DNA from 3 places in the Streptomyces odontomachicola genome. Region 2 is predicted to be linked to each of the others. Evidence: riboswitches for the same ligand, from Rfam matches in the RefSeq annotation. Region 2 holds a riboswitch; each other region holds the start of a gene.
What was found. Region 2 has a riboswitch for cobalamin ahead of metE (5-methyltetrahydropteroyltriglutamate--homocysteine S-methyltransferase). Riboswitches for the same ligand answer to the same signal wherever they lie in the genome.

Region 1 (10,115 bases), on a different contig from region 2:
ACCCGCGACGGGCCGATCAACCCGCGGCGGCCGCCACTCCGGCGCGTACTCCTCCAACGTCTCGGCAAACGTCCGCACGGACCGCGCCAGCCGCGCGGCCCGCGGATCGTCGCCGAGGAGTTCGGGCAGATCGGTCTTGAGCGCCGCCGCACACGGCGGCTCCAGTACGGACACGGGAAGCCCCGCATCGAGCGCGGGCTCGACCCGGTCGAGCGTGCGCCGCATGACCGCCCGCGCCCGGTCGAGCTGCCCGGTCGACACGTACGTGAGCCCGCAGCACACCTGCCGCGGCGGCACCGCGACCCTGATGCCCGCATCCCGGAAAACCCTGACGGCAGCCGAACCGGCTTCCGGGGACAGGTAGTTGGTGAAGGTGTCCGGCCACAGCACCACGCGCGGCCCCTCGCCGCTCCCCCGCCGCTCCCCTAGGGGCTGCCTGCGCCACCACCGCGTAAAGGGCTCTCGGGGCAGGGCAGGGATGTCCCTCTCAGGGGCGAGCCCGCCGAGCCGCTTCCCGAGCGCGGCCAGAGACCCGATCCGCGCACCGGCGTTGAGCAGCGGCGCAGCCCGGAACGCCGCGGTCAGCCGCAGCCACTCCGGGAGCCGGCCCATGGAGTGGTGGGCCATGGGGCGGCGCTTGTCCTCGTAATGGTGGTGCAGGAACTCGGCCTTGTACGTGGCCATGTCGACCCCTACGGGGCAGTCGCTGCGGCAGCCCTTGCAGGACAGGCACAGGTCCAGCGCGTCCCGCACCTCCTCCGAATCCCAGCCGTCCCGTACGACACCGCTGCCGTCACCCGCGTCGCCCGCGAGCATCTCGTGCAGAAGCCGCGCGCGGCCGCGGGTGGAGTGCTTCTCCTCGCCCGTCGCGCGGAAGGACGGGCACATCACGCCCGCGCCCGCGCTGGTGTTGCGGCACTTGGCGACGCCCACGCAGCGGCGTACCGCGGCGGAGAAGTCGCCGCCGTCGTGCGGATAGCCGAAGGCGACGTCGACGGGCTCGCGGGGCAGCGGCTCGAAGCGGAGGTTCTGGTCGATGCGGTCGGGCCGTACGAGCATGCCGGGGTTGAGGCCGCCGTCCGGGTCCCAGGCGTCCTTGAACCGTCCGAAGAGCTCCACCATCTCCGGCCCGTACATCTTCGGCAGCAGTTCGGCGCGCGCCTGCCCGTCGCCGTGCTCGCCGGAGAGCGAGCCGCCGTGCGCGACCACGATGTCCGCGAGGTCGTGCGAGAAGTCGCGGAACTTCTGGATCCCCGGCGCGTCCATCAGGTCGAAGTCGATGCGCACGTGGATGCAGCCGTCACCGAAGTGCCCGTAGGGGAGACCCCGGAGGCCGTACGAGGTGAGCAGCCCACGGAAGTCCCTTAGGTAGTCCCCTAGGTGGGCCGGGGGTACGGCGCAGTCCTCCCAGCCGGGCCATGCCTCGCTGCCATCGGGCATCCGGGTCGCGGTGCCCGAGGCGTCCTCGCGTACCCGCCACAGTGCGCGCTGCCCCGCCGGGTCGGTGATGAGCAGGTGGTCGGTGGCGCCGTCGGCCGCCGCCTGGCGGCTCAACTCCTCGGCGCGGGCCCGCGCTTCGCCCTCGTCCGCCCCGCCGACCTCGACGAACAGCCAGGCGCCGCCCCTCGGCAGCGAGGCGCGGGCCGCGTCGCCCACGAGGTCGTTGGCCATGCCCTCGACGGTCAGCGGGCGGTGCGGGAGCAGCCCGGCGGCGGCTTCTGCGGCGGCGCTCTCGTCGGCGTACCCCAGTACGGCGAGCACGCGGGCTCCGGGTACGGGGACGAGCCGTACGGACGCCTGGGTGAGAACCCCCAGGGTGCCCTCGCTGCCGGTGAAGGCGCGGGCCCAGTCCTCGCCCTTCTCGGGGAGCAGCTCGTCCAGCGCGTACCCGGAGATGCGGCGCGGGAGCTCGGGGAAGCCGGTGCGGAGGCGGGCCAGTTCGTTCTGGACGAGGGCGCGGCCGGCGTCCCTTAGGGGAGCCGGTACGCCGTCCCCTCCGGGGCCGAGGACGGCGCGCCCGCCCCCGTAGGTGTGCACCTCGATCTCCCGTACGTTGTCGGCCGTGGTGCCCCAGGCGACGGAGTGCGAGCCGCAGGAGTTGTTGCCGATCATGCCGCCGAGGGTGCAGCGGCTGTGCGTGGAGGGGTCGGGGCCGAAGGTGAGCCCGTAGGGGGCGACGTGCTCGCGGAGGCGGTCGAGGACGACACCGGGCTGGACCAGGGCTGTGCGGGAGCCGGGGTCGACGGCGTCGATGCGGTTCATGTGGCGGGTGAAGTCGAGGACCACGCCGATGCCGGTGGCCTGGCCTGCGATGGAGGTGCCGGCGCCCCTGGCGAGGACCGGTACGCCGTGGGTGCGGCAGACGGCGAGGGTGGCGGCGACGTCCTCGCCGTCGCGCGGGGCGACCACCCCCAGGGGCACCCTTCGGTAGTTCGAGGCGTCCATCGTGACGAGGGCGCGGCTGGTCGTGTCGAACTCCACCTCGCCGCGGACGACTTGGCGCAGGTTCTCTGCGAGGGCGTTGGCCGTGTGTTCCCGTTCGTCTCCCATGGGGCCCAGCGTGCCTTCTCGCGGGGCGTAAGCCGATCACCCCGACCGTGTGTGGTCCCCTTCGCGCTACGGGGTGCCCCCTAGGTGCCCCCTTTCCGGGGCTGCGCCCCGGGGCCCCGTCGCGTACATGGCGGGCCAGGTGCCCGGGGCGCAAGTCCGCTGTGCCCACCCTCCCCCAAGCTCTCCGACTTCGCTCCGAGCAGGGAGGTACCCCCCTCGCCCCTGCGGAACGACTGCCCACAGCTAGTAAGTGGGCACGGTCGCGACGGCTCGTACGCAGCCCTCCGGGGACGCCGCAGACCGGGCGGAGGCCCGGCCGGAGGCGCGGAGCGTCGTAGAGCGGGCCGTAACTCACAAAGTCGGGCGCAACCACCCACCCAAAACCCGCCGCAGCGGGAAGCAACCAAAAGCGCACCCGCCCGGCGGTCAAGGCGCAAAGCAGCCCACCCCCGAGCCCACCCCCGCACATGAAGCAATCCTCATCCGCCGCTCACCCGAGCCTCATCGCCGGCCCCGACCCTCGTACACATGGCAGCAGTCGGCGCCGGACGGCGAATACGTGCGGGTCAGAACCAGCCCCGCACCGCCGCTCCCTGGAGGCTCCATGCCCGCCGACCACCTCAGCATCGTCCACGCCCTGATCCGCGCCCAGGTCTACCGCTCGGAACGCCCGGACCCCGAACCCGAGCCGGAACCCGTAAACCCGGATGAGCCGGAGGAAACCCCGTTCTCCGGAGCCGGCGCCGGCTCCGGCTCCGGCTCCGGCTCCGGCTCCGACGCCGGAGGCAGGAAGCGGATCGAGGGCCGGCCCTCGGGCCCCTCCCCCGTGACCACCGACCGCACCGCGTAGACCTCCGCGATCAGCGACTCGGTCAGCACCTTCTCCGGCGGGCCGGCGGCGACGGCCCGCCCCTCCTTCAACACCAGCAGCTCGTCGCAGAACATCGCCGCGTGGTTCAGGTCGTGCAGCGCGACCACGCTGGTGACCGGGAGCCGGGCGACCAGCGTCAGCAGCTCCAACTGGTGCTGGATGTCCAGGTGGTTGGTGGGTTCGTCGAGCAGCAGGTGGTCCGGCTGCTGGGCCAGCGCGCGGGCGATCTGCACCCGCTGCCGCTCCCCGCCGGAGAGGGTGTGCCAGGACCGGTCGAGCAGACCGTCGAGGCGCGCGTGCCGCACCGCTTCCCGTACCGCGGCGTCGTCCTCCGCCGAGGGCCCCGACCACGCGCCGCGGTGCGGGATGCGTCCGAGCCGTACGACATCCCGTACGCGCATGTCGACGCCGGTGTCGGCGTGCTGCTCGACCACCGCGACCCGCCGCGCGACGGCCTTGCGCCGCATGGAGCTCAGCGGTACGTCGTCCAGCGCGACGGTCCCGGCAGCGGGCGCGCGGATGCCCGCGAGCAGCCGCAACAGGCTCGATTTACCGGAACCGTTGGGGCCGATCAGGCCCACCGTCGCCCCAGGCGCGGGCCGCAGCGACACCCCGTCAACGAGCAGACGCCCGCCCGCGCCCCAGCTCACGTCGTCAGCAGTCAGCGTCATCGGACACTCCTGTCGTGCTCGCCGCGGGAGGCACTCACCGCACACTCCTGCTCCGGTGGAGGATGAACGCGAAGCACGGCACCCCGATCAGCGAGGTCACCACGCCGACCGGCACCTCCTGCGGGTCGAGCAGCGTGCGGGCCGCGGTGTCCACCCAGACCAGGAAGACGGCGCCGGCGACGGCGGTCGTCGGCAGCAGCGAACGGTGCCCGGGGCCGACCACGGCCCGCGCCGCATGCGGCAGCACCAGCCCCACGAAGCCGATCGCCCCGGCCGCGCTGACCAGCGCCGCGGTCAGCAGCGCGGTGACCGTGAGCAGCACGAACCGCACCCGCCGCACCGAGACGCCGAGCGAGGCGGCCGCCTCCTGCCCGAAGGTGAAGGCGTCCAGGTGGTGCGCGTACGCCAGGCACACCACCATGACCAGCGCCAACGCGCCCCCGCAGAACGCCACATCGCTCCAGTGCGCGTCGGCGAGCGAGCCGAGCAGCCAGAAGAGGACGCCGCGTGTCTGCTCCGCGTTCGCCGAGGACATCACGATGAACGAGGTCAGCGCGGAGAAGAGCTGCATGCCCGCGACCCCGGCGAGCAGCACCCGCTCGTTGGTCGCGCCGGACGCGTACGCCAGGGCCAGTACGAGGACGAAGGAGACCAGCGCGCCGAGGAAGGCCCCGGCCGGCAGGGTCAGCGCGCCGCCCCCGACCCCGAGCACCGCCACCAGCACCGCGCCGGTCGAGGCGCCCGAGGAGACGCCCAGCACATAGGGGTCGGCCAGCGGGTTGCGGAGCAGCGACTGCATGACCGCGCCGCACACCCCGAGTCCGGCCCCGCAGACGGCGGCGAGCACGGTACGGGGCAGCCGCAGGTCCCACACGATGCCCTCGCGGATGGGGCTGAGCCCGGTGTGCACGTCCCAGCCCGCGTGCCCGGCGACCACGCCCCACACGTCGGTGACGCGGATGTCGGAGGGCCCGATGGTGATGGTCACGGCGACGGACAGCAGGAGGAGCACGAGGCCGCCGCCCCACAGCGCCCAGAGCCCGAGGGGAGCGCGCAGCCGCGCGGCACCCCGAGGCGCAACCGGTGCCTCCCCCTCGGCCGCGCGATCACCCTCGGCCGCGCTGTCCCGCTCGGCGGCCCGCACGCTCAATGGTCCAGCCCGTACTTGCGCAGCCCCGCGGCCACCTTCTCGATGCCCTCGCCCGGCACCCGGATCGAGGGGTTCATCGCGGCGCCGCTCAGGAACACGTACCGCTTCTTCTTCACGGCCGTCATCTTCCGGGTGACCGGATTGGACTCCAGCTTCTTGATCTTCTGCTTCGCCGTCTCCGCCGTCTCCCGCTTCCGGGTCAGGTCGCCGAGGACGATCATGTCGGGGTCGCGGTCGGCGACCTGCTCCCAGTTGATCTGGGGCCACTCCTGCTTGGTGTCGTCGAAGACGTTCTTCGCGCCGACGGCGCGGGTGATGATGCCGGGCGCTCCGCAGCAACCGGCCATATAGGGCGATTCGGAGTTGGCGAACCAGTACATGACGCGCGCGTGCCGCGCGTCCACGCCCTCGGTCGCCCTCTTCCTCCGCTTCTCCAGCTTCGCGATCAGCTTCTCACCGCGCTCCTCGACCCCGAACACCTTGGCCAGATCGCGGATCTCGCCGTACACCGAGCCCAGCTCCAGCGGTTTGGTGCGCGCGCCGTCGCCGCCGCCCGAGGTGTCCTTGTCCTCGCAGTCGGAGGGCGAGACGTACGTGGGCACGCCGAGCTTCTCGAAGTCGCCGCGCCCCGCGACGCCGTCCTTGCCCAGCGTGGCCTGGAAGGTGGCCGAGACGAAGTCCGGCTCCTTGTCCAGCACCCGCTCGAAGGAGGGGTTGTTCTCCGCGAGCCGCGGGATCTTCCTGTTGGCGGCTGCCAGTTCGGGCAGCACCGGGTCGGTCCAGGTCGCCGTACCCGCGATGCGGTCGCCGAGGCCGAGCGAGAGAAGGATCTCGGTGGAGTCCTGGTCGAGCGAGACCGCCTGCGACGGCGGCCGCTTCACGGTCACCTCGCGCCCGCAGTTGCCGATCTTCTTCGGGTATCCGGCGGGGGACGCGCCGCCCGCCTTGTCCGAGCCGCCCGACGCGCCGGATCCCCCGCAGGAGGCCAGCAGGCACATCAGGGCCGTGGCCAGTACGGAGACGTGCAGTGAGCGGCGGTGGCGTGACGCCATGATCCGGTGGTCCCTTTTCCGTCAGGGGCTCATGCGCGGAGCCCGGCGACCCGTCGTGCGGCCAGCAGGTCTTCGGGCTCGGGATCGTGTACGGGCGGAGCGCCTTCCCGGGGTGTACGCGGTCAACGGTGACCGCCCGCCCCAGTGGCCTGTGCTCGCCCAGCTCCCACACCGCTGCGCGTCAGCTCCGGATTTCCACCGGATTCCCTTGTACGGAGCGGCTGGTCAACGGGCCGTTCCGTAACTGAACTGGCGTTCGCAAGCTACCACAGGCCGGACAAGCGGACCGGTGAGCTCCGTCTCGCCGTACGGACCCCATACCGCTGCGCTGGGATGACGCACTAGGCTGCGGCTCGTGGCTGATCTCCAGATTCCCGCTGACATCAAGCCCGCCGACGGTCGATTCGGCTCGGGCCCGTCCAAGGTGCGTACGGAGGCGCTCAGCGCCCTGGCTGCCACCGGAACCTCACTTCTCGGCACGTCCCACCGCCAGCCCCCGGTCAAGAACCTGGTCGGCAAGGTGCGCGAGGGCGTGAAGGAGCTCTTCTCGCTCCCCGAGGGGTACGAGGTGGTGCTCGGAAACGGTGGTTCCACCGCGTTCTGGGACATCGCGACGCACGGGCTCATCGAGTCCAAGTCGCAGCACCTGTCCTTCGGGGAGTTCTCCTCGAAGTTCGCCAAGGCCGCGGAGCTCGCGCCCTGGCTGGACGCCCCGTCCGTGATCAAGTCCGAGCCCGGCACCCACCCGAAGGCGGCAGCCGAGCAGGGCGTCGACGTGTACGCCTTCACCCACAACGAGACCTCGACCGGCGTCGCGATGCCGATCGAGCGGGTCGCGGGCGCGGACGAGAACGCGCTGGTGCTCGTGGACGCGACCTCCGGCGCCGGCGGCCTGCCGGTGGACATCGCGCAGACCGACGTCTACTACTTCGCCCCGCAGAAGTCCTTCGCCTCCGACGGCGGACTGTGGATCGCGGCCTTCTCCCCGGCCGCCATCGAGCGGGCCGAGCGCATCGCGGCCTCGGACCGGCACATCCCGGCGTTCTTCGACCTGAAGACGGCGATCGACAACTCCCGCAAGAACCAGACGTACAACACCCCCGCGCTCTCCACCCTGTTCCTGCTGAACGACCAGCTGGAGTGGCTGAACGGGCAGGGCGGCCTGGACTTCGCCGTGCGCCGCACCGCGACCTCCTCGCGCGCGCTGTACGGCTGGGCCGAGGAGGCCAAGCAGGCCACCCCGTTCGTCACGGACCCGGCGCAGCGTTCGCAGGTCGTCGGCACGATCGACTTCGACGATGATGTCGACGCCGCCGAGATCGCCAAGGTGCTGCGCGCCAACGGCATCGTGGACACCGACCCGTACCGCAAGCTGGGCCGCAACCAGCTCCGCGTGGCGATGTTCCCGGCCGTCGAGCCCTCCGACGTGGAGGCGCTGACCGCCTGCGTCGACTACGTGATCGAGCACCTGTAACGCGGAAGCACCGCACACGACGACGGGCCGGGCGCACGGTGCGCCCGGCCCGTCGCGCGTTCCGCTCACGCGCTCACGCGCTCACGCCGTGCTCACGCGCTCAGCCGCTGGAACTTCCGCACCGCCAGCGGCAGGAACACCGCCGTGATCACCAGCGGCCAGACCACCGCCATCAGCGCCGCGTGCTGCTCGATCCAGCTTTCGCCGAGCGGCAGCGGGTTGCCGTACAGCTCGCGTACCGCGTTGGCGGTGGAGGACACCGGATTCCACATGGCGATCGCGCCCAGCCAGTCCGGCATCGCGGACGGCGGGGTGAACACGCTGGAGATCATCCCGAACGGGAAGGCCACGGCGAAGAGGTTGCCGGCCGCCTCCTGGTTGGGCGTCTTCAGGCCCAGCCACACGCCGATCCAGATCAGCGCGAAGCGCAGCAGGAGCAGCAGCACGAAGGCGTACAGCGTCCCGGCGAGCCCTCCGTCCGAACGCCAGCCCACCACCAGCGCGATGGCCGCCAGCACCGCCAGGTCCAGCGCGGCGTGCAGCACATCGGAGACCCCGCGCCCGGTGACCACGGCCGAGGGCGCCATCGGCAGGGACCTGAAGCGGTCGGTGACGCCGCGCTCCTTGTCGATCACGACGGCCATGGCGGTGTTCATGAAGCCGAAGGCCATGGTCATCGCGAACATGCCGGGCATCGCGAAGTCCTTGTAGTCCACGCCCTCGCCGACCTGCATGGCGCTGCCGAAGACATACACGAACAGCAGCACCGAGACGATCGGGAAACCCAACTGCCAGGCGATCAGCGAGGGCTGTTTGACCAGGTGGGTCAGGTCGCGGCGGACCACCGTCCAGCAGTCGGCCAGCGCCCAGTGGAGCCGCCGCTCGCCGAAGACCGGCGCCGTGTCCGGCATGCCCGTACCCGTACCCGTTCCCGTGCCCGTCTCCGTGTCCAGCGCTTCCGTACTCATGCCGCGACCTCCTCCTCCGCCGCGCGCCCCGTAAGGGTCAGGAAGACCTCGTCCAGCGTGGGCCTGCGCAGCCCGATGTCGTCCACGCCGGTCCCCGACTCGCGCAGCACGCGGGCGACTTCGGCCAGCGCCGCCACCCCGTCGCCCTGCGGCACCGGCGCGTGCACCCGCAGCGTCTCGGCCTCGGTCTCCGGCTCGCCGCCGTCCCTCGCGACCCGGGCCACCGCCTTGACCGCCTGCGGGATCTCGGACGGCTCGCTCACCACCACCTCGATCCGGTCGCCGCCGACGGCGCGCTTGAGCCCGGCCGGGGTGTCCTCGGTGATCCGGCGTCCGCGGTCGATCACCGAGATCCGGTCCGAGAGCTTGTCGGCCTCGTCCAGATAGTGCGTGGTCAGCAGGACCGTGGTGCCCTCGGCCGCCAACGTCCGCACCGCGTCCCACACTTCGCTGCGCCCGCGCGGATCGAGCCCGGTGGTCGGCTCGTCCAGGAACAGCACCTCGGGTGCCAGGATCATGCTCGCCGCCAGGTCGAGGCGGCGCCGCATGCCGCCGCTGAAGTCCTTCGGCTGCCGGTCGGCGGCCTCCGTGAGCCCGAACCGCTCCAGCAGCTCGGCGGCCCGCCGCTTCGCCCGCGCGCCGCCGAGGTGGAAGAGCCTGCCGAACATCTCCAGGTTCTGACGGGCCGTGATGATCTCGTCGACCGCCGCGTTCTGCCCGGTCAGGCCGATGCGCCGGCGCACCTGCCGCGGCTCGGCCGCCACATCGCGCCCGCCGACCAGCGCCCGCCCTCCGTCGGGCCGCACGAGTGTGGCCAGGATCCTCACCGCCGTGGTCTTGCCCGCGCCGTTGGGCCCGAGCAGTCCGTGCACCGTGCCCCGCCGCACGGCGAGGTCGAGCCCGTCCAGCGCGTGCTTGTCCCCGTACGTCTTGCGCAGTCCCTCGGTCAGCACCGAGTGCGTCTCACTCACCGATCCCCCCTGTCCGCCGATGCCGGAGCGCCGCCCCGGCACAAAACTGGGTACGCCGTACTCACTTTAAACAGCGTACGCCCTACGCAGAAACCCGCAAGCGATTTAGGATGAGGCCACGATGAGCACGGAACACGCCGCGGGCGGCGATCTCGCCCACAGCCTCGACCTCCTCTGGGGCGCCGGGAGCAGGGGCGCCCGCGGCCCCAAGCCCGGCCTCTCGCTGGAGCGGATCGTCCGCACGGCGGTGGAGCTCGCCAACGGCGAGGGCCTGCCCGCACTGTCCATGCGCCGGGTCGCTGGCGAACTCGGCGTCGGCACCATGTCGCTCTACCGCTACGTGCCCAACAAGGGCGTGCTCGTCGACCTGATGGTCGACCACGTCAGCTCACCCGGCGAGGACGCGGA
Region 2 (10,115 bases):
TCCCGCCCGCGTACAGATCGGGCTTCACGTCCACGGTGGACAGGCCCTGGTTGGCGTCGGTCGGAGGGAAGGGCGGCACGATGTGGTCGAAGAAGCCGTCGTTCTCGTCGTAAGTGATCAGAAGTGCGGTGCGGCCCCACACCTCGGGATCGGAGGTGAGCGCGTCCAGGACGCGGGAGATGTACCAGGCGCCGTAGTTCGCGGGCCAGTTGGGGTGCTCGGTGTACGCCTCGGGGCACACGACCCAGGAGATCTGCGGCAGCTTCCCGGCCTGCACATCGCCCTTGAGCCCGTCGAAGAGGCCGTCCCCGCCCTTGACGTTCGTGCCGGTGCGGGCCTTGTCGTAGAGCGGGTCCCCGGCCTTCGCGTTGCGGTAGTTGTTGAAGTAGAGCAGGGAGTTGTCGCCGTAGGTGCCGCGGTACGCGTCGTCGATCCAGCCCCACTTGCCCGCCGCGTCCAGGCCGTCGCCGATGTCCTGGTAGATCTTCCAGGAGACCCCGGCCTTCTCCAAGCGCTCGGGGTAGGTGGTCCAGCCGTAGCCCTTCTCCGCGTTGCCGAGCTCGGGTCCGCCGCCGGTGCCGTCGTTGCCGGTGTAGCCGGTCCACATGTAGTAGCGGTTCGGGTCGGTCGAGCCCAGGAACGAGCAGTGGTACGCGTCGCACACGGTGAAGGTGTCGGCCAGCGCGTAGTGGAACGGGATGTCCTCGCGGGTCAGATAGGCCATCGTGGTCGCCGACTTGGCGGGAATCCACTGGTCGTAGCGGCCCTGGTTGAACGCCTTGTGGGTGCCGGCCCAGTCGTGGTTCAGGTCCTGGATGAACTGGAGCCCGAGGTTGTCGGCGTCCGGGCGGAAGGGCAGTATCTCGCGCGTGCCGTCCGACTGGTGCCATACGGATCTGCCGCTGGGCAGGGTGGCGGGGCGCGGGTCGCCGAAGCCGCGTACGCCGCGCAGCGAGCCGAAGTAGTGGTCGAAGGACCGGTTCTCCTGCATCAGCACGACGATGTGCTCCACGTCCTCGATGCTGCCCGAGCTGCCGAGCGCGGGGAGCGAGGCGGCGCGCGCGATGCTCCACGAGAGCGTGCCGAACGCGGCCGCGCCGCCGGTCAGTTGCAGGAACCGCCTTCTGCTGACGTCTGCCATGGGGGGTGGCCTCTCCGTACGTAGAAAGGTGGACGCGGAAGGTGTGGTGCGCAGGATACGAGCGCGAGGAGTGTTCCAAGGAGAACGGGGCGGGCGGAAGGGCCGATGGCGCCACTGTGACGATGCGGGGGAGGCGGGGCGAACGCGGCGCGGTGGGGGTCGGGCGTGCGGTCGCGGGCGCGTCGGCGCGGAAGGGTTCGTTCAACTTCTCCCGGACTGGGTGCTGTTGACCTTTGCCCATGGGTATCGACAGTTTGTTCCCCCGTAGTCGTCCCCTCTCAGGAGGCACACGTGCGCCTGCACACCCCCACAGACAGCGCGGGCACCGCCCGCACCGGTCCGCGTGACAGATCACGCCTGCGCCGCTGGGCGGCGGCGGTGACGGCGCTCGCCGGAGTGCTCACCGCCGCCGCGGTCCCCACGGCGACGCAGGCGGCCCACGCGGCGCAGGAGCGTCCGCACCCCGACCACGTGGAGCGGGCGGCCGACCCGGCGCGGTCACTGCGCATGAACCAGCTCCAGGCCATGGCCACGCACAACAGCTACCACCGCGAGGCGTCGCTGGAGGAGCAGCGGCTGATGGGCCTCTACGACCCCGGCTACCGGAATCTGCTCTACAGCCACTCCTCGCTGCCGCACCAGTTCGAGCGGCAGCGGGTGCGCGGCATCGAGCTGGACGTCTTCCCCGATCCCCGGGGCGGCCTGTACGCGGACCCGCTGATCCGCAAGAAGGCGGGGCTGCCGCCGCTCACGGACCCGGAGGTGAAGAAGCCGGGCTTCAAGGTGCTGCACTGGGCGGACTTCGACTACAACACGACCTGTACGACGCTGCGGGGCTGTCTCGGGCAGGTGAAGAAGTGGTCCGACTCCCGGCCCGGGCACGCTCCCGTGCCGGTGCTGCTGGAGCTCAAGCAGACCGATCCGCGTCTTGAGCAGGCGGGCGGGGCCAAGTCGCCGCCGTGGGACACGAAGATGCTGGACGCGCTGGACGCGGAGATCCGGTCGGTGTTCCCCGAGGAGGGGATGGTCACGCCGGACGACGTACGGCGGCCGGGGAGGACGCTGGAGCAGTCGGTGCTGCGGTACGGGTGGCCGCGGGTGTCGGCGGCGCGCGGCAAGACCATGTTCCTGATGGACAACAACGACCAGAAACTGCAGGACGCGTATCGCGCGGGTGGGCGGGAGAGTCTGCAGGGGCGCGTGTTGTTCACGAACTCGCGGCCTGGGCGGGATGATGCGGCGTTCGTGGAGTCGAATGATCCGACGGGGGCGAACCGGGCGGCGATCCAGGACCTCGTGAGGCGGGGGTACTTCGTGCGGACGCGGGCCGATGTGCCGCTCGATCAGGCCGCGTCGGGGGATACGTCGATGTTGCGTGATGCGCTTGCTGCGGGGGCGCAGATGGTGAGCACCGATTTTCCCTCGCCGGGGATGGCGGCTCGGTATGGGTCGGATTACGTGGGGGAGCTGCCGCGGGGGAGTGGGGTTGTGCGGTGTAACCCTGTGAACGCTGCGCGGGGTTGCCCGGTGGGGCAATTGGAGCGGTGAGCGGTCGCGGGGGCGCGAGCGTTGGGAGCGGGGTGGGTGGGCCTCGCGGCTGGCGGTTCCGGTGTGCCCACCCGTTCCGCCCCGCGGAACGACTGCCCACACCCTCGATGGGGTGGGCAAAGCCCCGGAGTTCCGGGGCCCACGCCTCCCGGCGGGGGGCGCCAGCCCCCCGCGCCCTCTTACGCTGCCTGCTCCTGCTCCGCTTCCACCGCCGCGTTCCAGTCCTTCTTCGAGGCCTGCCAGCCGTCCTCGTTGTGGCCGAGGCGCCAGTAGCCGGAGATGGAGAGCTGGTCGCGGTCGATGCCGCGCTCCAGGCGGAGGTGGCGGCGGAGCTCCTTCACGAAGCCCGCCTCGCCGTGCACGAACGCCTGGACGCGACCCTCGGGGAAGTCCAGCGACCGTACGGCGTCGATGAGCTGACGCCCCACCGGGTCCTCGCCGCGGTGCAGCCAGCGCACCTCGACGCCGGCCGGAACGGTCAGCTTCTGCTCCTCCTCGGGGCCCGCCACCTCGATCACGGCGTGCACCGGTGCGCCGTTCTCCGGGACGGCCTCCAGCGCGGCGGCGATCGCGGGCAGCGCGCTCTCGTCGCCCGCCAGCAGGTGCCAGTCGGCCTCGGCCGAGGGCGCGTACGCGCCGCCGGGGCCGAGGAAGAGGACCTCCTCGCCGGGGCGGACGTTGCGCGCCCACGGACCCGCCACGCCCTCGTCCCCGTGCACGACGAAGTCCAGCCACATCTCGCGCGCGGCGGCGTCGAAGTGCCGGACCGTGTACGTGCGCTGCACCGGCCACTGGTCGCGCGGCATCTCGGCGCGCACCTGCTCGATGTCGAAGGGCTCGGGGTAGGCGACGCCCTCCAGCGGGAAGAGGATCTTGACGTAATGGTCCGTGTACTCGCCCGCCGGGAAATCCGCGAGGCCCTCGCCGCCCACGACGACCCGCACCATGTGCGGGGTGAGCCGCTCGGTGCGTACCACCTGCGCGCGGTGGAGCTGGGGCTTCCTGCGGGCCTGACGGCGGTCTGCCACGGTGGCCTCCCTGGGTCGAAGGGGGTGGGGGGTGGACCCGGCACCGCGGGCGCGATGTCGGTTAGGTGAACCTAACCTAACAGCTTATGCCGTAAGAGCGGAGAGGAGGCGGTCGAGAGATCCGCCGAGTCCCCAGCGCTCGTCGAGGGCGTTGAGCGCCTTGGGGTCACGGGGTTCCCGCGGCAGCGCCGCCTCGAAACCGGGCAGCTCCACGTCCCGCGCGACCCGCACCACCTTCGGCGCGGCCTCCAGATAGGCGCCGGCCTCGGTGAGCTTCTTGCGCTGCGCGGGCGTCAGCTTCGACGCGGGGTCCGCGGCGGCCGCCACGATCCCGGACAGGTCGCCGTAGGTGTCCAGCAGCTTGGCCGCGGTCTTCTCGCCGATGCCGGGGACGCCGGGCAGCCCGTCGCTGGGGTCGCCGCGCAGCAGCGCGAGGTCCGCGTAACCGTCGCCGTCCACGCCGTACTTGGCGTGCAGCGCGGCGCCGTCGAACACGTCCAGATTGCCGACGCCCTTGAGCGGATACAGCACGCGCACCCCGCGCGCGTCGTCGATGAGCTGGAACAGGTCGCGGTCCCCGGTCACGATGTCGACCGGTCCCGCGGCGCGGGTGCTGAGGGTGCCGATCACGTCGTCGGCCTCGTACCCCTCGGCGCCCACACGCGCGATGCCCAGCGCGTCGAGCACCTCCTCGATCACCGGGACCTGCGGCGCGAGGGTGTCCGGCACCTCCTCGGCGTCCGCGCCCCCGGGGACCTCCTCGGCGACCCTGTGCGCCTTGTAGGAGGGGATCAGGTCCACTCGCCACTGCGGTCGCCAGTCGGCGTCCATGCAGGCCACGAGGGAGTCGGGGCGGTGGTCGCGCACCAGGCGCGCGATGAAGTCCAGCAGTCCGCGCACCGCGTTGACCGGGGTGCCGTCCGGGGCCTTCACGGACTCGGGCACACCGAAATAGGCGCGGAAATAGAGCGAGGCGGTGTCCAGCAGCATCAGACGCTGCCGCGCGGCGGGAGCCGCCGAATTCGTCGAAGTCACGGCCCGATGATGCCGTACGGGTCCGACAACGCGCTGCGCACGGGGCACCCCCTGGCGCAGAGCCGCGGCCAACGCGGTCTGCGCCAGGGGGTGTTCGCGACGCCCGGGGAGTCCGTGCGCGTGGGCGTTGCGTCAGTCGAGGCCGGCCCTCACCGCCCTGGCCGCCTCCGTCATGTGGGACAGCGCTTCTTCGACCTGCTCCGTGGAGCGGGTCTTCAAACCGCAGTCCGGGTTCACCCACAGCCGGTCCCGCGGTACGGCGGCGAGTGCCCGGCGCAGCAGCCCGGCAATCTCCTCCGTGCCCGGTACACGGGGCGAGTGGATGTCGTACACGCCGGGCCCGGCCTCCCGCGGATAGCCGGACTCCGACAGCTCGGCGGCGACGGCCATGTGCGAGCGCGCCGCCTCCAGGCTGATCACGTCGGCGTCCAGCGCCTCGATCCCGCCGAGGATCTCGCCGAACTCCGCGTAGCACATGTGCGTGTGGATCTGGGTGTCGGCGCGGACGCCCGAAGTGGCCAGCCGGAACGCCTCGGTGGCCCACTCCAGATAGGCGGGCCTGGCCGCGGCGCGCAGCGGCAGCAGCTCCCGCAGCGCCGGCTCGTCCACCTGGATCACGGCCGTGCCCGCCGCCTCCAGGTCGGCGACCTCGTCCCGCAGCGCGAGCGCCACCTGCCGCGCCGTCTCCGCGAGCGGCTGGTCGTCGCGCACGAAGGACCAGGACAGCATCGTCACCGGGCCGGTCAGCATGCCCTTCACCGGCTTGTCGGTGAGGGACTGCGCGAAGCGGGTCCACTCCAGCGTCATCGGCCCGGGCCGCGAGACGTCGCCCGCGAGGATGGGCGGGCGGACGTAACGCGTGCCGTACGACTGCACCCAGCCGTGCTGCGTGGCCAGATAGCCCGAGAGCCGTTCCGCGAAGAACTGCACCATGTCGTTGCGCTCGGGCTCCCCGTGCACCAGCACGTCCAGGCCCGCGTCCTCCTGCACGGAGATCACCTCGCGGATCTCCTCGGCGATCCGCGCGTCGTACTCGGCCCGCGTCAGCTCGCCCTTGCGCAGCCCCGCGCGCGCCCGCCGCAGCGAGCCGGTCTGCGGGAACGAGCCGATCGTGGTCGTCGGCAGCGGCGGCAGCCGCAGCCGGGCACGCTGCGCGGCTGCCCGCTCCGGGTACGACTGCGCCCGGCGGGAGTCCTCGCCGGTCACGGCCTCCGTACGGGCGCGTACCGCGGCATCGCGTACGAGGGAGGAGCCGGCGCGGGAGGACAGCGCCGCCCTGCGCGCCGAGAGCTCCCCGCTCACCGCGCCGCGGCCCTCGGTCAACGCCTTGGCGAGCAGGGCGACTTCGGCGCACTTCTGGCGCGCGAAGGCCAGCCAGCGCGCCACCTGCGGGTCCAGATCACGCTCCAGGGTCACGTCGAGCGGCACGTGCAGCAGCGAGCAGGACGGGGCCACGTCGAGCTGCCCTGCGAGGCCCAGCAGGGTGGCCAACTGGCCGGTGAGCCGTTCCAGATCGGCCGCCCACACGTTGCGCCCGTCGACCACCCCGGCGATCAGGCGCCGGCCCGGCAGCCCGCCGGTGTGCGCCAGCGCCTCCAGGTTGGCGGCTGCGGGACCTGTGAAGTCCATGGCCAGGCCCTCGACGGGGGAGTCCGCGAGCACCCGCAGTGCGTCGCCGAGCCGGTCGAAGTACGAGGCGACCAGCAGCTTCGGGCGGTCGGCCGCGGCGCACAGCTCCCGGTAGGCGCGGGACGCGGCGTTGAGCACCGCCTCGGGCTGCTCCTGCACCAGCGCGGGCTCATCGAGCTGCACCCATCCGGCGCCGGCCGCGCGCAGGTCGGCCAGCACGGAGGCGTACACCGGGAGCAGCCGGTCCAGCAGCGTCAGCGGGTCGAAGTCGGGGTCGGTGCCCGGGGCGGGCTTGGACAGCAGGAGGAAGGTGACCGGGCCGAGGAGGACGGGCCGCGCGCCGCGCCCCTCGCGGCGTGCCTCGGTGAACTCCTGCGCCTGCTTGCGCGAGTCCGGCGCGAAGGTGCTGTCCGCGCTCAACTCAGGGACCAGGTAGTGGTAGTTGGTGTCGAACCACTTGGTCATCTCCAGTGGTTCGGCCTCGGCCGTGCCGCGGGCCATCGCGAAGTACGCGTCCAGCTCGCCGAGCCCCTCGGTGGCCTTGCGGTGCCGCTCCGGGATCGCGCCGGTCATCCACGCGGTGTCCAGCACGTGGTCGTAGAGCGAGAAGTGGCCCGTGGGGATCTCCTCGATGCCCGCAGCGGCCTGTTCGGCGCGGGCCTCGGCGCGCAGCTCGGCCGCGGCCTCCAGGAGCTGGGGTCGGGAGACGTCGCCGTGCCAGTAGCCCTCGACGGCCTTCTTGAGCCGGCGGTGTGCGCCCTGCCGCGGATAGCCGTGCGAGGTGGCGTGCACCCGGGACACACGTGACGTGCGTACGTCGGTCACGGAACTCTCCTTCGCGAGTCCTCGTCGATGAGCCGCACGGCCGCCAGGCTGCGGACGCACGGGCAGCGGCAGGTATTCGGACTCGCGGGCACGCCCTCGTGGCTGCTGCCACCGGGCTCCTACTGGCCGTCGCTTCCCGGGCGCCGTGCGCCCAGTGCCTTTGACGGCGGTCGTTCCCGCTCACCGCTGCGGGGCAGTTCCGGTTTCCCACCGGATTCCCTCTTGCGTCCCCCCGCCTGGCGGGCGGGGCGAACCGGCTGCGTCGGCCACCCTAGCCCGACACGGGGCGCCCGCCGCAACACCCGAGCGCGCCTGAGCAGGGCGGAAGCGGGCAACTCCATTTCCCCGCGCGGAAATTCGGATGACGGCGCACACATGCCGCCCGTACCTTTTAGAACGTGCAGGAAAACGCGCCGCCCGGTACGGGGAGGCGGGCGGCGAGAACGGGGGTTTCCATGGGATTCAACGAGGTCGAAGCGCTCTGACCTGGGAGTGAGCGGGCTCCAGACGCCTGCTTTCGGGGTGCTCTATTTCTCTTCCGCCGCGCGGCGGCGGCATGCGGAAATCATTCGTCAATTCAACTCGGGGGAGTTATGTTCCACGACGACCGCCACACGACTTTCTGAGCCGATGTACGGTGCCGGTATGCCAACCACCGGCACCGTACAGCGCGTTGTGTCCCTCGTTCCCTCGCTCACCGAGGCCGTCGCCGCCACCGCGCCCGGACTGCTCGTCGGGGCCACGGACTGGTGCAGCCACCCCGCGGACCTCGACGTCGCCCGCGTACGCGGCACCAAGAATCCGGACCTGGAGCGGATCGCGGCGCTCGCCCCCGACCTGGTGCTGGCCAACGAGGAGGAGAACCGCCCGGCCGACCTGGAGGCCCTGCGCGCCTCCGGGGCCGAGGTGCTGGTCACGCAGATCCGCTCGCTGCCCGAGGCGTTCACCGAACTCGACAGGATGCTGACCAGTGGCTGCGGGCTCCCGCGCCCCGCCTGGCTGGACGAGGCCGAGGACGCGTGGCGCGATGCGCGGGCCGAGTTCGACGTGCGGGCCGTCGTGCCGATCTGGCGCAGGCCGTGGATGGTGCTGGGCCGCGACACGTTCGCGGGGGCCGTGCTCGCCCACCTCGGGGTGCGCAATGTGTACGAGGAGCATGCCGAGCGGTATCCGCGCATCCCCTTGGAGGAGCTGGCCGCGCCGGGCCGCGCCGATCTGGTGGCGCTGCCCGACGAGCCGTACCGCTTCACGCAGGACGACGGCCCCGAGGCGTTCCCCGGGCTGCCCGCAGCGCTGCTCAGCGGCCGCCATCTGACCTGGTACGGGCCCTCGCTCAGCTCCGCGCCGCAGCAGCTGTGCGCGGCGCTGCGAGCAGCGCTCCGCTGAACAGCCCGCGCACGGTGCCGGCGGCCGCCGACAGCCACGCGACGGCCAGCAGCGCGTAGAGCAGCACCGCGAGCCAGCCCAGTGCCTCAAGCCCGGTGTGCCGCCCGAGCGTTGCGGCGCCGGTCACGCACGTGCCGATGGGGAAGGTGAACGCCCACCACGTCATCGCGAACCTCATCCCCTGGGCCCGCGCCCGCACCACCAGGGCCGCGGCCAGCGCCAGCCACAGGAGCGCGAAGCCCAGCACCGGCACCCCGTACAGCACGGAGGCCGAGGCGAAGGTGCCCGGCGCCGCGTCCGCGAGGTTGCCGAGCGCCGTGGTCGACTGGCCGAGCGGGCCCAGGACCAGGAACAGCGTGGGCGTGAGGGCGGTCGCGGGCGGGCCGTTGTGCACCAGGGAGGTGAACACCGGCGGCAGCACGAGCAGCGTCGCCAGCAGGCTCATGCCGAACAGCGCCAGGCAGCCCAGCTCCATCGCCAGCCGCGCCTGGCCCGCGGGCAGATGGGGGATCAGCGGGGCGCCGACCGCAGCCGACACCATGGGCGCGACCACCGGCAGCAGCCACACAGGCGAGGCCGTGCCCGGTTCGACGCGGTGCCGGGCCACCATCAGGAAGGGCACGGCGGTCGCGGCCAGCACGCCGGTCGCGGTGCCCAGCGCCCACAGCACCGCGTCGATCACGACTGCCCCCGGCACGCCGACCGCCGACGCGGCACCGCCGACGGCCAGTTCGGCCATCGCCAGGCACCCGTAGAAGGGCGCCACCGCCGGGTCGAGCAGGTGCTCCCGCGCCCGGTCGGTGTGCCGGAACCAGTGCGCCGTACGGGCCGCGCCCAGCACCGCGAGCAGCGCGGCCGACAGGGCCCAGACGGCGGTGAGCACGGGCGCGGGTATCGGCAGCGGGAGGGCGCTGCCCCCGGTGGCGAGGATCGCGGTGCCCATCACGGCGGCGTACCAGTTGGGCCCGAGGTCCCGCACCGAGAGCCGGGGCAGGCCCCGGGGGAGCGGTGCGGAGGACGCGTCGGTACGGGATGTCGAGGACGTCGGAGGCGCGGAAGCCGAGGGCCCGGAGGCGGAAGGTGCTGCGGTCGTCATGTGCAGCACCTTCGCCCGCGTACGGGCGCGCTGCCAGGGACCACCGCGCTATGTGCTCATAGGGCGGGCTTATGGGGTGGGGTGTCGGCATCGGCGCTGGTGGGGGAGGCGCGAGCGGGTTCAGGGGCCGGACTGTCGTCCGGGTCAGGGCGCGGACCGAACCTGCCGAAGAGCGCCGCCAGCACGACCGCCGCCAGCGCCCCCGAGGCCACCCCGCTGCCGAACAGGGTCCCCGCCCAGGAGGGCAGGCCCGCGTACATCGTCGGCGCCATGATCGGCAGCAGCCCCGCGCAGAGCGCCAGCGCGACCACCGTGCCGTTGGAGCCCGCGCGCAGGTCCACGCGGCTCAGCATGCCGATGCCCATGACCGCGATCACCGCGTAGATGACGAGCCCCGCGGCGCCCACCACCGGCTCGGGTATCGCGG
Region 3 (10,115 bases), on a different contig from region 2:
AGGCCGAGGGCAGGGAGGCGGTGCTCGCGCTCATCGTCGAGGTGGAGCAGGTCTACTTCCACTGCGGCCGCGCGCTGCTGCGCTCGCGGCTGTGGGACCCGGCGAGCCAGGCGCTCGCCGAGGAGCTCCCCACGGTCGGCGAGGTCGTCGCCGACCAGCTCGGGCTCGGCGTCGACCCCGGGGAGCTGGAACGCGGCCTGGAAGACGGCTACCGCAAGCTCTACTGAGGAGGACCGGCGATGCAGCAGACCGTTGTCGACCACATGGCACACGTCGCCGAGGACGTCGTCTCCCTCGTCCTGCGCGGCGCCGAGGGGCCGTTGGCGCCCTGGGAGCCGGGAGCGCACATAGACGTGAGCCTGCCCAACTGGCTCACCCGCCAGTATTCGCTGTGCGGCGATGCGGGCGACCGCTCGCGCTACCGCATCGCGGTGCGCGACGAGCCGCTGAGCCGCGGGGGTTCGGAGTACATCAACCGCTTCCTGCGCACCGGCCGCAGGCTCGGCGTCTCCCTCCCGCGCAACCACTTCCCGCTCCTGCCGGCGCCTGAGTACCTCTTCCTCGCCGGCGGCATCGGCATCACGCCCCTGCTGCCGATGCTGCGCGCGGCGCTCGCCTCCGGCGTCCCGGCGCGACTCGTGTACGTGGGGCGCTCCCTCGCGCACATGCCCTTCGCGGAGGAGCTGCGGGCCGAATTCGGCGCGTACGTACGGGTCGTCGCCACCCGTGAGGAGGGCAGGCCCGACCTGGCCGCGCTGGCGTCCGGCCTCGCGCCCGGCGCGCGGGTGTACTGCTGCGGCCCCGCCTCGCTGCTCGACGCCGCCGAGGCGGTGTTCCCCGCGGAGCGGCTGCACACGGAGCGCTTCCGCGCCGCGCCCAAGGTCTTCGCGCCGCACACCGCGTTCGACGCGGTGTGCGCGCGGTCGGGGCGCACGGTCCGGGTGCCGGAGGACGAGACGCTGCTGCAGGCGCTGGACGGGGCCGGTTACGCGGTGTCGGCCGGCTGCCGCGAAGGGGTGTGCGGCAGTTGCGAACTCGGCGTACTCGACGGCGAGCCCGAGCACCGCGACGACATCGGCGCCCCTGAGGGCCGCATGTACGCGTGCGTCTCGCGGTCCCGCTCCGCGCGCCTCGTCCTCGATCTGTGAGACGTGTGGGACTTAGCGGGCCCTATGCCGGTCCGTGCCGGACGCAGCGCCCCGCCTCGAAGACGGCGACGGTGTCGGCGAGTTCGCTCACGGCGGTCTGGTCGTGGGTGATGAGGAGGAGGGCGGTTCCGGCGGGGGCGAGGAGGTCGGGGAGCGCGGTCAGTACGCGTTCCCTGGCCAGGGCGTCCAGGGCCGAGGTCGCCTCGTCGCAGACCAGCAGCGCGGGGCGGGCCGTCAACGCCCTGACCAGCGCGCAGCGTTGGAGCTGGCCGCCGGAGAGCGTGCCGGGGGTGCGGTGCAGGAGGGGTTCGTCCAGCCCCATGCGGTCCGCGGTCTCGGCCGCCTCGCGCTCCGCCTCCTCCGCGCTCAGCCCCCGCAACAGCCGCCCCGCTGCGGCGAGCTGGCCCAGGAGGGGCCGGTGCGCCTCGAAGGAGTCGGCGCTGTTCTGGTGCACGTACTGAACGATCTTGCGCTGCCCCGCCGTTCGCCGTTCCGCGCGACGTGGGAGGGCGCGCCCTTCGTGGGTGACCCGCCCGGCGGTGGCGGGGGTGAGCCCCGCGAGGGCGCGCCCGAAGGTGGTCTTCCCCGCGCCCGAGACGCCGACGAGCGCGGTCCTGCTGCCGGGCGGGAACGCCATGGTGACCGGGCCCGCGAGCGGGGAGGGGCCGGTACGGCGGCGTACGGCGAGGGCGGTGGCGCTCACACCCTCGGCGCTGGCGCCCCCGGTGGGCTCGGGACCTGTCCTTCCCCTCCCTGCCCGCGTCTCGGCCGCCACCAGCGCACGCGTCAGGGCGTGCGCGCCACCGCCCAGCACCTCCGCGGTCGGCCCCTGTTCCACCACGTGGCCCTGCTCCAGCACCGTCACGGAAACGGCCAACTCCCGCACCAGCGCCAGATCGTGGCTGAGCAACAGCACCCCCGCCCCCGCCTCGGTCAGCGTACCGAGGTTGTCGGCCAACACCCGGACCGTGGCGGGGTCGAGCCCACTGGTCGGCTCATCCAGCACAAGCAGCCGCGCCCCCGTGACCAGCGCCGAGGCCAGCGCGGCCCGCTGCTGCTGCCCACCGGAGAGCTGATGCGGAAGCCGCCGCCGCACAAGGCAGGGCGGAAGCCCGGCAAGCCGCAGCGCCCCTTCGACGGCGGCGTCCCGCTCCGCCCGCGTCACCCCTGCTCCCCTCCCCCGCAGCCCCGCCAGCTCCCGCAGCGCCCCCTCCACCCGGCGTACGGGATCCAGCACCGTCTCCGGGTGTTGGGGCAGATGGGCTGCCGCTCCGGAGCGCAGGGACCGGCGCCGGGCCTCGGGGAGGGACAGGAGCTCGTGGTCCTCCAGCCACACCTCGCCGGTCAGGGACACCCCCGTACGGGAAGCGCCGAGGGCCGCCAGGCCCAGGGTGGTCTTGCCGCTGCCTGAGGGGCCGATGACCGCGGTGACGGCTCCGGCGGGGACGGTGAGGTCGACGCGGGAGAGCAGGGGTACGGGCCTACCGCCGGAGTCGACGGCGTGGGCGGACAGGTCGCGCAGGCTCAGCATGGGCGGGAGGTCTCCCTGAGGCGGGCGAGGGCGCGGTCGACGCCGAGGTTGCCGCCGACGCACAGCGCCATCAGCAGCCCAGCGGGCACGAGCACGGCGTACGGCTGCCCGAACAGCGCGTCGCTGTTGCGCTCGATCAGCACCGACCAGTCGGGCGAGGAGGAGGGCAGGCCCAGGCCGAGGAAGTTGGCCGAGGCCAGCAGGTAGAGGACGATGGAGAAGCGGCTGCCCGCGTCGGTGGCGACGGGAGCGGCCAGTTCGCGGGCCAGGTGGCGCAGGTGGATGTACGCCCAGCCGCGCCCCTGCATGCGCAGCGCCTCGACGGCCGTGCGGCAGCCGGGAGCCAGCGCCGTACCCCGTACCAGCCGGGCGATCGCGGGCACTTGCAGCGCACCGGCGGCCAGCACCAGCCAGTGCCAGGCGCGGTGCCCGGTGGCGGCCAATGTCATCAGGACCAGCAGCCCGGGGAAGGCGAGCAGCACGTCGAGGGTGCGCATGACCGTCTCGTTCAGCAGCCGGCGGGACCCGGAGGCCAGCAGCCCCAGCGGCACGCCCAGCAGATAGCCCACGGCGAGCGCGCCCAGCGAGGTCCCGAGTACGGAGGCTCCCCCGTGCAGCACCAGCGCGAGCACATCGCGCCCGAGCACGTCGGTGCCCAACGGGTGCCCAGCGCCTGGAGGTTGGGAGGGCAGCGCGGCGCCGGCCCCGGACCGCGGCGGATCGGCCGGCCCCGCGAACAGCGGCCCGCACAGCGCGAGCAGCACCGGAACGGCCAACAGCAGCAGCACGAGCCCATCACGGGCCGAGGGACCACGCGCCATGAGGGACTTCACGCCACCCCCTCCCGCCGCGGCGCCAGCCGGTGCGCAGCCAGATCCGCGAAGAGGTTGACCACCACCGCCGTGCCCGCGAACAGCAGCGCGTAGAGCTGGACCTGCGGGGTGTCCCGGTTCTGGACGGCCTGGACGAAGCCCGTGCCCAGGCCCTGGATGCTGAACAGCGATTCGACAAGGAGCGCCCCGCCCAACAGCCCCTCCACACACCGCGCGAACTGCTGCGTGGCGGGCGCCAGCGCGTTGGGCACCACATGGCGCAGCACCACGGCGCGCTCCCGCAGACCGAGCAGCCGCATATGTTCGGCGACGGGCCCGTCGCGGCGCGCGGCGACACCCGCGCGTATCTGCCGTGCCAGGTCGCACAGTTGGCGCGCGGCCAGCACCGCGACGGGCAGCACGAGTACGGCGGGCTGGGCCAGCAGTCCCGCGCCGTCCAGCCCGGCGGCGGTGGCGGGCAGAAGTCCGGCGGCGAGCGAGAGCGAGGCGATCAGCAGCAGACCGAGGACGAATTCCGGTACGGAGTGCAGCAGCACGGCCGCCCCGTTCAGTACGCGGTCCAGCACGCTGCCCTCGCGCAGCCCGCTCACGATCCCCAGCAGCGGGGCGAGCGCGAGCACCACGGCGAGCGCCGGCACGGCCAGCACCAGCGACACGGCGAAGCGGTGGCCCACCTCGGCGCCGGCCGGCATGCCGGTGATGAGGGAGCGGCCCGGGTCACCGGTGCACAGCCCGCCGAGCCAGTCCAGGAAGCGGTGCCACACCGGCTGGTCGAGCCCCAACTGCGCGCGCAGCGCTGCCGCCTGCTCCGGCGTGCCCCGGTCGCCGCGCAGGACGTCGGCGGTGTCGCCGGGCAGCAGCGAGCCCAGCGCGAAGACGGCGACCAGTACCACGAGGCACTGGGCCAGCGCGAGGAGCGTGCGGTGTGCGGCGTACCGGCGCACGTCAGACGAGTTCGACGCGGTCGAACCTGGCCCAGTCGTGCGAGTTGGGCGGCGCGGCCCGCATCCCGCGCACCGCGTCCGCGACACCGTCGTTGGCGTCCGAGAAGGCCCACACGAGCATCCCGGACTTGTCGCGCGCGATGCGCTGCGCGCGGTCGAGCAGCCGCAGCCGTTCCCCCTCGTCCCGTGTCGAACGGGCCTTCCCCAGCAGGTCGTCGAAGCGCTCGTCGGCGAACCCGGTCTGGTTGCGCGCCGCGCCCCCGCGCATCCGCTGCTCCAGGAAGTCCGAGACGGGCAGCGTGGAGGTGCTGCTGAAGGAGGCCACGCCGCGCTTGTCGATCTCGCTGAAGTACGTGGTGGAGGCGAGCGTGCGCACCTTCGGCTCCAGCCCGGTCTCGCGAAGCTGACGCACCATCAGCGTGCAGGCCGCCTCCCATGTGGCGTCCACGGTGCTGGTCTGCAACGTGAAGCCGAGCCCCTTGGCCCCCGCCTTGCGCACCAGGTCACGGGCCCTGCCGACGTCCCGCTTCCGCTGCGGCAGGCGCTCGGGATACCCGCGCAGCCCCTTGCCGAACAGGTCGTCGCCCACTCCCCCGTGCCCGGCCAGCGCGACCCGTACCAGCTCCTCGCGGTCGACGCCGAGCAGCACCGCCTCGACCAGGCGCGGGTCGTCGAAGGGCGCCTTGCCGGTGCGCAGCAGCACGTTCTGCATGGTGGCCTGCGGCGAGGTCAGCACCCGTACGGAGTCCTGCCCCGCCAGCCGCCGTACGGAGGGTCCGCCCAGGTCGTGCGCGAAGTGCACCTGGCCCGAGAGCAGCGCGTTGACCCGCGCCGCCTCCTCGTTGACCGGGACGATCTCCAGCTCGGCGACGCGCGGGGCGCCCGCCCAGTGGCCCTTCCAGCGCCGGAACAGGGCGTTCCCGCCGGGCGTGAAGGAGCCGTAGGTGAAGGGGCCCGATCCGACGGGCCTGCGGAAGTCCTTCGTACCGGCGGGCATGATCTCCGTGCCGGGACCGGCGAAGGCCGTCGGGAAGTCGAAGTTGGGCCTGCGCAGCACGAGCGTGAGGGCACGCTCGCCGTCCGCCCTGCTGGCGTCGAAGTCGATGGCGGAGAGTAGCTGTTGGGAGGGCGAACCGGTCCCGGGGTCGGCCGCCCTGCGGTAGCTGTAGAGCACGTCCTTCGAGGTCACGGGCCGGCCGTCGTGGAACTCCGCCTTGCGCAGACGTATGTGCCAGCGCTTGCCTGACGCGTCGCTCTCCCAGTGCTCGGCGAGCCGGGCGCGCACCGACATGTCGTCCTTGTAGGTGGCCAGGGTGTCGTAGAGGGCCTTGGCTCGTGCCTGGTCCACGAAGTTCGGCGCGACGTGCGGGTCGAGGGTCTCGCGGGAGCCGCCCGCGGCGAAGGCGGCCCGCAGCCGCGCGTCCCCGCCGCCCCCGGACCCGGCTCCGCACCCGGAGAGCAGTCCGGCCGCCGCGAGCGCCGCCGCTCCCGAACCGGCCAGCAGGGCGCGCCTGCCGGGAGCACGCGCCGCGGGCGGTGCCTGGGAGGCGGCCGGCGTGCGGACCTCAGGTGGCGTGTGCGCCGCGGGCGTACGGGGCGTGGCACGGGACGACCCGCGGGCGTGGGCACAGGTGTGGGTACAGGTGTGCAACGCGATCCTTCCCGGGGTGTCCTCGCCCCGTGCGGTGGACCGGCGACGGGTCAGTCTCCTGACTCCCGGATCGACGCTCGCCCCGGCCTTCCCACGCGCTTCCCCGCGTGCGGTGGCCTGCTCTGGGGTCCGCTCCCCGGTCACAGTGGCGGGACCGCGCCGGACTCGCACCGGCTTCCTGATCCCCGTCGCCTTGTGACGCGGTCATTCTGACGTACGCGGGGCAGGGCCGGTCGGGTGGGTGCGCGGATGCGCGCCGCGGGGGCGGGTACGAGGTGTCCTGCACGGTCCTACGACGTACGGGGCCGAGCCCAAGTCCCGTAAGGAGCCCGTGACGTGAACACACCCCTCGACACCGCCCTGCTCGACGCCCTCCTGCGGGCCGCACGCGCCGACGGCGTCGCCAAGCACGTCGTCGGCGCCGTCATCGCGGACCGCGAGGACCGCGTACTGCTGCTGCACCGCACCGCCGACGACTACTTCGGCGGCCTGTGGGAACTGCCCTCGGGCGGCGTGGAGGAGGGCGAATCCCTCACCGAGGCCCTGCACCGGGAGGTCGCCGAGGAGACCGGCCTCGCGCTCGCCGGGATCGGCGCCTATCTGGGCCACTTCGACTACCTGTCCAGGAGCGGCAGGAAGACCCGCCAGTTCAACTTCACCGCCACGGCCCTCCACGAGAAGGCCCCGGTCGAGCTCGCACCCCACGAACACGACGCGCACCGCTGGGCCGACCGTACGCAGCAGGAACAGGTCTCCAGCGCCGTACGGGTCGTGCTGGCCCATTGGCGCGAAGGCGATCATGCGCGGGAGGGCGGACGTACCGTCGAGCCATGAAGCCGAATGCCGACGCGTGCGCGGGCGCGGACACCGATGCCGCGAGGAATCCGGGCTCGGCGGAGACGGTGGTCTACCGCCCCGCCCGGCCGGAGGACGACGAGGCGCTCGCGCGGCTCGACGGGTCCTTCACGACGGATTCCGTGTACGAAGTCGCCGTGACGGGCGAGGGGTTCAGCCTGCGCGAAACCCCGGTGGATCCTCCGCTCCACAAGGTCTTTCCCGAGGAGGAGGACGGCGAGGAGGACGCGGGCAGCTCGGGGTTGCGCCGGAAGGTGGTCGCCGTCGCCGGGGGCGAACCGTGCGGATTCGTGGAGTGCTCCTTCGACGCGTGGAATGCGCGACTGACTATCTGCGACATCGAGGTCGCCCCTGCCTGGAGGGGCAGGGGCGTGGGCCGGACCCTGATGAATCACGCCCTCGATTTCGCGAGGGAATGCGCCGCGGGCCATGTGTGGCTGGAGGTCAGCAATGTCAACGCCCCCGCCATCCGGGCCTATCTGCGGATGGGCTTCGTCTTCTGCGGCCTGGACACCTCGCTCTACGCCGGTACGGAGTCGGCGGGCGAACACGCGCTCTTCATGGCGCGGTGGAGCACCGGGCCGTTGAGTCGCTGAGCACGAATTCGTTGAGCCGCTGTGCCGTTGAGCGGTTGAGTCGCTGATCCGTATCGAGGGCTCAGTCGAGGCAGAATTCGTTGCCCTCGATGTCCTGCATCACGATGCAGGAATCGTGGCCGTCGTACAGGAGCCGCTGGCGTACGGCGCCGAGCGGGACCAGCCGTGCGCATTCCGCTTCGAGCGCGGCCAGGCGTTCCTCGCCGACCATTCCGGTGCCGACCCGCACGTCCAGATGCACGCGGTTCTTGGCGACCTTCCCTTCGGGAACGCGCTGGAAGAACAGTCGCGGCCCCACGCCCGAGGGATCCTTGCAGGCGAACCACGACCCCTCGCCCCCGGGAAACCGCGACCGGTTGAATTCCTCCCATGTGGAGAACCCCTCCGGGGCCGGCGAGGCGATGTACCCCAGCACCTCGCACCAGAAGCGGGCGAGACGCTCGGGATCCGCGGAGTCGAAGGTGATCTGCACCTGTCTGAGAACTGGCATGCGCGCACAGTAACAGGACGACTTTCCCGCTCAAATCCTTTTATCACCGGGCTGTTTCCCGGCGCGATCAATCATCGAAGCGAGCAGGGAGGGGAAGGGAGCGGATTCGGTCCGTCCGGTTGATCAGCCCTGTCGAGCCCAGGAGGATCAGCCGTCCGAGCGCCGTACGCATCAGGCCGCCGCAGGAAGCCTGCCGTACGCGGCCGACGCACGAGGAGCCACGCCGTGGACCACGCACTCACCTCGGGCCCCCTCACCAACTGGGCCGGCAACATCCGCTTCTCGGCGCGGCACGTGCGCTCCCCCGCCTCCGTCGCGGAGCTCCAGGAGCTCGTCTCCGCGCACCGCACGGTGCGCGCCCTCGGCACGGGGCACTCCTTCAACGCGATCGCCGACACCGACGGCGTACTGGTCTCCACCGCGGATCTCCCCCGCACCATCGACGTGGACGAAACGGCCCGCACCGTCACCGTCGGCGCGGGCACCCCCTTCGGCGAGCTCGCCGACGCAGTGCACGCGAGGGGGCTCGCCCTGCACAACCTCGGTTCGCTGCCGCACATTTCGGTGGCCGGCGCCTGTGCGACCGGCACGCACGGCTCGGGGGACGGCAACGGCACGCTCGCCTCCGCCGTACGCGGGCTCGAACTCGTCACCGCCGACGGCTCCTTGCACACGCTGCACCGCGGAGACGCGCAGTTCCCCGGCGCCGTCGTCGCCCTCGGCGCGCTGGGCGTCGTCACGCGCCTGACCCTCGACCTCGTACCCGGATTCGAGGTGCAGCAGTGGGTGTACGAGGGGCTGCCGCACGCGCGACTGCGGCGGCACTTCGCGGAGGTGATGGCCGCGGCGTACAGCGTCAGCCTCTTCACCGACTGGCGGGGCGAGCGGATCGGGCAGGCGTGGCTCAAGCGGCGCGTGGGCCCTGAGGGGCCGCGTCCCGCGCCGCCGCCCCGCTGGCTGGGCGCCACCCTCGCCGACGGGCCCCGCCATCCGGCGCCGGGCAGCGCGCCGGACCACTGCACCCGGCAGCTCGGCGCGCCGGGACCGTGGCACGCCCGACTGCCGCATTTCCGCCGGGAGTTCGCGCCGAGCAGCGGGCAGGAGCTGCAGTCGGAGTATTACGTCGCGCGCGAGGACGCCGTCGCTGCCTTCGACGCGCTCGACCGCATCAAGGAGCGCATCGCGCCCGTACTGCGGACCGGCGAGATCCGCACCCTCGCGGCCGACGGCCTCTGGCTGAGCCCGGCGTACGCGCGCGACGCGGTCGCCTTCCACTTCACCTGGGCACCCGACTCCGCCGCCGTGACCCCGGTCATCGGCGCGGTCGAGCGCGCGCTGGCCCCCTTCGCGGCCCGCCCGCACTGGGGGAAGCTGTTCACGACTCCCCCGGATGAGCTGCGCGAACTGTACGCGCACTACGCCGACTTCGAGGAGCTGGCGGCCCGCTTCGACCCCGCGGGGACGTTCCGCAACGCGATGCTGGACCGGTGGTTCCGGCGCCCGTGAGGCGTACGCGCGCGAAGCGGGAGCACGTGCGGCGGCGGGCCCGGCGGCGGATTCCGCACTCCAGTTCCTCACTCCAGCACGTCGCGCCAGCGGTCGGCGGATTCGAGGATGTCCAGGCTGACGCGTTCCAGGAAGGCCCCCGCCTTGGACAGCCGCCGCCCCACCGGGCTGTCGTGGCCGACCGTCTCCACCACGGCCGCCGCTGCCCGCGCCGTCTCCAGGGTCTGCCGGGTGTTGAGCACGACGGAGTGGTACCAGGCCTGGTCGTCGACCACGTACACGTCGCGGCGCCGCAGCGGATCGCGCTCGCGCCGCACATAGCCGTAGTCGACGAGGTAGTTGACGGCCGTTGACACCGAGGCGGGGCTGACCCGCAGCCTGCTGACCAGCTCGGCCGCCGTACGCCTGCCGTCCTCCGACAGCAGCAGGTCGACGTGCACGCGCGCGGTCATCCGCGGCAGCCCGGTGCGGACCGCCAGCTCGACGATCTCCGCGCCGGCGTCCTCCTCCCCGGCCGGCCCGCCCGCCGGTCCGGCCGTACGGGGAGGTGCCGGCGTGCCG

Region 1: it holds a riboswitch for cobalamin, as region 2 does, so the genes downstream of both, ABEE00_RS01205 (ABC transporter substrate-binding protein) here and metE (5-methyltetrahydropteroyltriglutamate--homocysteine S-methyltransferase) in region 2, are expected to answer to the same signal.
Region 3: it holds a riboswitch for cobalamin, as region 2 does, so the genes downstream of both, ABEE00_RS03620 (ABC transporter substrate-binding protein) here and metE (5-methyltetrahydropteroyltriglutamate--homocysteine S-methyltransferase) in region 2, are expected to answer to the same signal.

The regions. Positions count from the first base shown of each region.
Region 1 is NZ_JBCFOK010000001.1:227,300-237,414, reverse strand. Features, by position in the region: gene ABEE00_RS01220 (FAD-binding and (Fe-S)-binding domain-containing protein) at 1-2,550, opposite strand, end outside; gene ABEE00_RS01215 (ABC transporter ATP-binding protein) at 3,205-4,092, opposite strand; gene ABEE00_RS01210 (FecCD family ABC transporter permease) at 4,127-5,236, opposite strand; gene ABEE00_RS01205 (ABC transporter substrate-binding protein) at 5,239-6,294, opposite strand; cobalamin riboswitch at 6,341-6,543, opposite strand; gene serC (phosphoserine transaminase) at 6,650-7,768, shown strand; gene ABEE00_RS01195 (ABC transporter permease) at 7,861-8,679, opposite strand; gene ABEE00_RS01190 (ATP-binding cassette domain-containing protein) at 8,733-9,707, opposite strand; gene ABEE00_RS01185 (TetR/AcrR family transcriptional regulator) at 9,829-10,115, shown strand, end outside.
Region 2 is NZ_JBCFOK010000004.1:56,279-66,393, forward strand. Features, by position in the region: gene ABEE00_RS07995 (phosphocholine-specific phospholipase C) at 1-1,141, opposite strand, end outside; gene ABEE00_RS08000 (phosphatidylinositol-specific phospholipase C1-like protein) at 1,433-2,689, shown strand; gene ABEE00_RS08005 (siderophore-interacting protein) at 2,869-3,717, opposite strand; gene ABEE00_RS08010 (5'-3' exonuclease) at 3,802-4,707, opposite strand; gene metE (5-methyltetrahydropteroyltriglutamate--homocysteine S-methyltransferase) at 4,885-7,182, opposite strand; cobalamin riboswitch at 7,257-7,480, opposite strand; gene ABEE00_RS08020 (helical backbone metal receptor) at 7,852-8,592, shown strand; gene ABEE00_RS08025 (SLAC1 family transporter) at 8,540-9,688, opposite strand; gene ABEE00_RS08030 (uracil-xanthine permease family protein) at 9,745-10,115, opposite strand, start outside.
Region 3 is NZ_JBCFOK010000002.1:193,669-203,783, reverse strand. Features, by position in the region: gene ABEE00_RS03645 (MSMEG_1061 family FMN-dependent PPOX-type flavoprotein) at 1-227, shown strand, start outside; gene ABEE00_RS03640 (PDR/VanB family oxidoreductase) at 240-1,148, shown strand; gene ABEE00_RS03635 (ABC transporter ATP-binding protein) at 1,171-2,679, opposite strand; gene ABEE00_RS03630 (ABC transporter permease) at 2,673-3,512, opposite strand; gene ABEE00_RS03625 (ABC transporter permease) at 3,509-4,456, opposite strand; gene ABEE00_RS03620 (ABC transporter substrate-binding protein) at 4,458-6,107, opposite strand; cobalamin riboswitch at 6,145-6,321, opposite strand; gene ABEE00_RS03615 (NUDIX hydrolase) at 6,444-6,941, shown strand; gene ABEE00_RS03610 (GNAT family N-acetyltransferase) at 6,938-7,558, shown strand; gene ABEE00_RS03605 (VOC family protein) at 7,620-8,048, opposite strand; gene ABEE00_RS03600 (FAD-binding protein) at 8,274-9,554, shown strand; gene ABEE00_RS03595 (GbsR/MarR family transcriptional regulator) at 9,623-10,115, opposite strand, start outside.